DNA from 2 places in the Lactobacillus amylovorus DSM 20531 genome. Region 1 is predicted to be linked to the other one. Evidence: riboswitches for the same ligand, from Rfam matches in the RefSeq annotation. Region 1 holds a riboswitch; the other holds the start of a gene.
The links. Region 1 has a riboswitch for FMN ahead of ribD (bifunctional diaminohydroxyphosphoribosylaminopyrimidine deaminase/5-amino-6-(5-phosphoribosylamino)uracil reductase RibD). Riboswitches for the same ligand answer to the same signal wherever they lie in the genome.
Positions count from the first base shown of each region.

Region 2: it holds a riboswitch for FMN, as region 1 does, so the genes downstream of both, LA20531_RS10545 (ECF transporter S component) here and ribD (bifunctional diaminohydroxyphosphoribosylaminopyrimidine deaminase/5-amino-6-(5-phosphoribosylamino)uracil reductase RibD) in region 1, are expected to answer to the same signal.

Region 1 is NZ_CP017706.1:63,040-66,149, forward strand. Features, by position in the region: gene LA20531_RS00320 (bifunctional 3,4-dihydroxy-2-butanone-4-phosphate synthase/GTP cyclohydrolase II) at 1-332, opposite strand, end outside; gene LA20531_RS00325 (riboflavin synthase) at 335-931, opposite strand; gene ribD (bifunctional diaminohydroxyphosphoribosylaminopyrimidine deaminase/5-amino-6-(5-phosphoribosylamino)uracil reductase RibD) at 924-1,982, opposite strand; FMN riboswitch at 2,089-2,203, opposite strand; partial or broken gene LA20531_RS00335 (aldo/keto reductase) at 2,475-2,708, shown strand; partial or broken gene LA20531_RS00340 (hypothetical protein) at 2,705-3,110, shown strand, end outside.
Region 2 is NZ_CP017706.1:2,056,981-2,060,090, reverse strand. Features, by position in the region: gene cmk ((d)CMP kinase) at 1-321, opposite strand, end outside; gene LA20531_RS10550 (SAG1386/EF1546 family surface-associated protein) at 373-837, opposite strand; gene LA20531_RS10545 (ECF transporter S component) at 940-1,629, opposite strand; FMN riboswitch at 1,707-1,821, opposite strand; gene LA20531_RS10540 (pseudouridine synthase) at 1,849-2,565, opposite strand; gene scpB (SMC-Scp complex subunit ScpB) at 2,565-3,110, opposite strand, start outside.

The sequences.
Region 1 (3,110 bases):
GCGATTGCTTTAATTGTAGCAGCACGATCATATGCTGAAATTCCTGTAGTAGTTGTCTTATAATCAACACTAATCGTAAATGCAGTACCATAAGGATCGGTGTTATTAGATTCCATTTGTGGCAGCTTTAATCTTTCGGCAACTTCACGACCGACACTGGTGCAAAGCAAACCACGTGCATATTTGGTCATAAAATTAACATTCTCTGGGGTAACTTTCGAGCCAATACCAATCATGTCACCTTCGGATTCACGATCTTCATCGTCAGCAACAATTACCAAGCCACCATTTTTCATCCATTGAATTGCATTTTGAATCTTCTTAACATCCATTTTTAATTCTCCCTACTTAAATTTTTTTGCACATACTTACCAAGAATATCTGTTTCAAGATTTACTACATCGCCAGCTTTTAGGCTGGATAAATTAGTTTCATCTTGAGTATGTGGAATTAGACCAACAGAAAATTTATTATCTTTTACATCCATCACAGTTAGACTAACGCCATTTAAGGCGACGCTACCTTGTGGCACGATTTGCTTATCAAGGTGATTAGGAATTGAAAACCATAGTTCAATTGCATTTTCGTTAATATGACTATCAGTTACATGAATGACATCGTCAACATGACCAGTAACGATATGTCCTTCAAAGCTAGAGTCAGCTTTCATAGCTTGCTCAACATTGACATCATCGTTAACCTTTAAATCTTTAAAAGTAGTCTTTTCAAAAGTCTGTGGCATCATAGTAACCTGAAATTCATTAGGTTCAACTTTTTCAGCAGTTAAACATGTTCCATTAACTGCAATCGAATCACCAATTTTAATATCGGATAATAGGCCGGTAGGATAAGTGACGGTCATTGTGATAGTTTCATCTTTTTTATTAATTTCTGCAATTTTGGCTTTGCCTGCAACTACACCACTAAACATTTTTATTCCTTTCATCAATTCTTACATTATTACCCAATTGCTTAATGTCTACTTCATCAAAGTGATGTGATGAAGTAGGTACAGTACCAGAAACTCCGTTTGCACCGATAAGGTCTGGTGAAATGTAGGTAATCATTTCATTTATAAAAAAGTTATCTAAGAATGATTTCTCCAAAGTAGGACCACCTTCAACATAAATTGATTGAATTTCCTTTTTACTCAATTCAGCAATCAGATCAGATAAATCATTATTTTTAGTTAGGAAGCATTGTATATTTTGATTCAAATTGTGATTTGCTAAAGATTTATTTTGAGTAAAAATCCAAGTTGGATTGTCATCATTGAGAAGAGTTAAATCTAAATGCTCTAACAAACGTCCTCGTCGATCAAGAACTATCCTGATTGGCGGATAGTCAGTTGAAGCCGTAGTTAATAAACTAGGATTATCAATAATCGCAGTAGAACTACCAATTACAATTGCCTGGTAATCTGCTCGTTCGCGGTGAACTTGCTCATAAACTTCGTGATTGGTAATTGCAGTTCGCTGATTCAAACCGGCACTTACTTTATAGTCAAGTGAGGTAGCTTGCTTTAAAGTAATCCAAGGACGGTCATTTTTGTAAAAATAGTTATAATGCTCGTTTAACTTTTTTCCTTCAGCGTTTAACACGCCAGTTGTGACCTCAATGCCATTTTCTTTTAAAGTGGCAATTCCTTTACCAGTTACTAATTTATGAGGATCAACTTCCGCAATCACAACACGTTTGATATGACTATCGACAATCAATTGTGAACAGGGTGGCTGTTTTCCAAAGTGGTTGCAAGGTTCTAAAGTTACGTAAAGAGTTGAATTGAATAATTGTTCTGGGGTTAGTTTGGAAATAGCATCTCGTTCAGCATGTGGCTTACCATAATGATGGTGATATCCGGTAGCGAGAACTTGATCATTTTTAACAATCACAGCACCAACTAATGGATTCTTCCATGTTTGGTGTCTGCCTTTTTGTGCCTCATGCAGGGCAAGCTGCATGAAGTGTTCATCTTTTTCCATGTATTTCACTCCCTTTTCAGAACAAAAAAAGAGTCTCGAATTTCTTCGAGACTCTCGTCATTATTATCATAAGCAAAATAAGTGCAACGCAAAAAAGCGCAGACTCATTCTTCTTCTACCATCTAGACTATAACTATCGGTACCCATTGGGATTCAACCGCTTAATGCGGGTTGCGGACTTTACCGCCGGTCGGGAATTTCACCCTGCCTCGAAGAACATTTATTCAATTCGCTTTTATAATATATTTCTTATTACGCGTTGTCAATTGAAATTTTAAGTTTAGAATCTATCAGCCTTTGACCAAACATCCTGAATATCTTGAATTAACGGTATTACACGGTCTTTGTTTAAAAATAAAAAATTTTTTATACTCTACGTAAACCGCATACTACCATACTGTATTTTGAATTTTAAATTACTACATTTACGATTAAGATAATAACTGTAAGTTGAAACAAGTTAAAGAATTCTATTCAGGGGAGATAAGAAATATGACAGACATTCCAAAGATTAAGTTAAATGATGGCAATGAAATTCCGCAATCGGTTTTTGGTGTATTCCAAATTCCTAACCATGATGATGCAGTAAAGGCAGTAGAATCTGCAATTAGCAACGGCTATCGTTTGATTGATACTGCCGAAGCTTACAACAACCAAACTGCTGTTGGTGAAGCAATCAAGAACAGCGACGTTAACCGTGACGACATTTCCTTAACGACCAAGTTGCGGTATTTTTAATCACTTTCTTTATAGTTGCCGACTTTTGGTATGACCTGCATTTGTCGTTCTCATATTATATTTTTAGACCGACAAAAACAGTGGCGATTATGGACTTTCTGCTGTTAGCGGATCTATCTCTTTTTCCGGTAATGACCAAATGGATCATGGCTGAGACCTCAACTTTTGCAGTAGTTAATTTTGGTGTTGTCTTTTTAATTGCAAAAGTAGTTGAAATTCTGACTCAATATTTTGTGGCAAAAGAGACGGTGAAGGATTCACAAATAATGCGAATTGTTATGAATAAATCATTTGTAATACGAAGCGTATTTGATCTAGTTATTAATATTATTTTGATAATCATGTCTCTTTATATTCCAAGAGTAGCAATGATTTTGTATCTGATTATTC
Region 2 (3,110 bases), 180 kb from region 1:
CTTTTCACGAATCTTAGGTAAAGCGGAAACTTGTGATACGTTAGCTGAAATTTCTGGAGTTCTAATTTCTTTAGAAACGTCTTTTCCAGCTACGTAAACTTTTTGTTCACCATCTTCGGATCTTAATTCGATTCCATCTTCATCAATGGCTTTTAAGATTCCCGCTTCATCCCCGTAATCCAAATTATGATTACGAGCAATAACTGTACATGCACGGTACATTGCACCTGTGTCAATATATACAAATGACAACTTTTTAGCGATGATTTTAGCAACCGTGCTCTTTCCTGCTGATGCAGGACCATCAACTGCTACTTGCATTTCAACAAAAAAGAGATCTTACCGTCGACCTCTTTTATCCTTTCTGAAAGATTATTTTAACTTAAGTGTCTGGCCAATATTGACATTTGAAGTGTCTTTAAGATTATTTAACTTGGCTAATTGATCAACAGTGAGTCCATGTTTTTGCGCAATACTAGTCAAAGTATCACCGGTTTTAATTGTATAAATAGTCTTTTCCGATGAACTAGAACTAGTTTTGGCAGAATCATTGCTCTTTGAAGAAGCTGAGGAAGCTGATGATTTTTTCTTAGCTTGAGAGCTCTTGCTCTTTGAACTTAAAGAAGTTTTCTTGACTGTTTGAACTTCAGTAGCTTTTTCAGAAGAATGATTTGAGGCTAAGCGATATACTGTTGGAACAAGTGCAATTAAGATCACTGCTAGAATTGCAATTGTTGCAATCCAGCGACCAGAGCCGTTAGGTCGATGATCTTTTGCGCTTCGCTTCTCAGTAGGACGCTCATAGTGCTTGTATGGACCCGTTGATTTTTTATCCATCTATAAATTCCTCCATTCACTTAACGGATTAATTCTAGCATATTTTACGAAGCTTTGAATATAAAAAAATCCATCAACTTTTGCAGCTGATGGAATATTTTTTTAGTTTAAATTAAATCTTTTACGGACAAATGGTTTAATCGTTGTAATCGTTGCTTCAAATAACAAGTAAACTGCCACACTGTTGATGACACCTTTTAACAAGTTGAACGGAACAATAATGCTAAAGATGTACGCCTTCATTGATGGCAAATGGAGCAATTGCCCCAAATATACTTTTTCCGTAAAGTGGTAAAGCGCACCATAACCTTTAATTGCTGGCAAATTAGGCACTGCAGTAATTGCATAAACAGGAGTTAAAACAAAGGCATTAGCTACAGCTAAGATGCATGTCATTGCTAAAACACCAATGATTAATCCTACAACCGGCATTAAACGTCCTCTCAGCGTCTTTCTACTCTCAGGGGTTACTTTCCTACTAAAGAAATAAAATGGCAATGAAAACGACATAGATGCCAAAAACGCTGTTATTTCACCAATGACAATTGGAAGTGCAAAACCGCTAAAAATTAAACTCAAAATCATTCTGATCACAGCGATGATAATTCCTGGAACGGCTCCGAAAATAAACATCCCGATGGTAATAATGACGTCTGAAAAATCAAATTTCAAAAAGCCCACACCAGGCATAATTGGAAATTCGAATTTCATAACTACAAATGCAATACAGCCAATTAAGGCATATGCGACAACATTGGTTAAGTTACCAGATTTAGTTCTAGCTTTATCCATAACTTACGTTCCTTTCCAAGAAAAAAGGTCTATTGCTTCAGCAACAGACCCTTAAAAGTAAAGTAAGATTTTTATTGATCTGTCTTCTTCCATCTAGACTCTAACTATCGGTATCATAAAAGATTCAGCCACAAAAGTGGGTCGCGGACTCTCACCGCCGGTCGGGACTTTCACCCTGCCCTGAAGACAATAACCTGATATTCAATTTACAATTATAAGTTAATCCAAACGCATTAACTTGTCAACTTCATTTTTCGATAATTCCCGATATTGACCGGAAGTAAGCGAATCCAAAGTTAAGAAAGCATATTTTTCTCGTGACAATTTTTCAACCAAATGGCCAACTGCCTTAAACATTCTTTTTACCTGGTGGTAATGACCTTCATGAATAGTCAATTGGACAATTTGAGTATCCTTACGCTTATCTGTTTTAAGCACTTTAACCTTGGCAGGAGCAGCCTTAAAATGATCCAGCTTAACACCATGGGTCAGAGTTTTAATCTCTTCTGGAGTCAAAATCCCTTTGATCTTGGCTACATAAACCTTTGAAACTTCGTTTCTTGGATGCATTAACAAGTTGGCCAATTTACCATCATTAGTCATTAATAAAAGACCAGAGGTATCGTAATCCAGACGACCTACAGGATATAAACGGTATGGTACGTCTTCAAAATAATCCACTACTGTCTTTCGATCTTTGTCATCGCTAGCAGTTGAAACAACACCACGTGGCTTATAGAAAAGATAAGTGTGTAGACTTTCTCTTTCGATTGGTTCATCATCCACTGTGATATTGCTAAAAGTGTCGACCTTAGTACCTAATTTAGTAATAACTTTACCGTCGACTTTAACGCGTCCAGCAGTAATCATTTTTTCTGCTTTTCGTCTTGACGCAATGCCTGCTTCCGCAATAACTTTTTGCAGTCTTTCTGCCATTATTGTCCTTCTTTCTGAGTATCTTGATCTGTCTTCTTAGGATCAAACAAATCTATTTCTTCGTTATTCGCACTATCTTCAAAGTCTTCAATTAGTGGAAGATCAGCTAAACTTTGATAATTGAAGTATTGTAAAAAGTAATCAGTAGTCACATAAAGCTTTGGATGGCCTGGTGCTTCTTTCTTACCATTGGTTTCGATTAAACCGCGCCAAACCAAGGTCTGTAGCGCACCCGAAGAATTAACACCACGAATATCATCAATTTCTACTCTAGTTATTGGTTGACGATATGCGACAATTGCCAAAATTTCTAAAGCTGATTGGCTTAAGTTTTTCGTTAAATCTTTTTGGAAATATTTTTCAATTATTTCAGCTGTTTGAGGACTAGTAGTCAGCTTATAGGTGTGAGCTACATGAATTAACTGAATTCCAGAATCTTTGTCCGCAGCTAATCTTTGCTTAACCTTTTCTGCAATTTGCCCTAACTCTTTGCCATCTACTTCAAGAAGCGCAGTCAAATTTTGCTCTTCAATTCCGCTATCTCC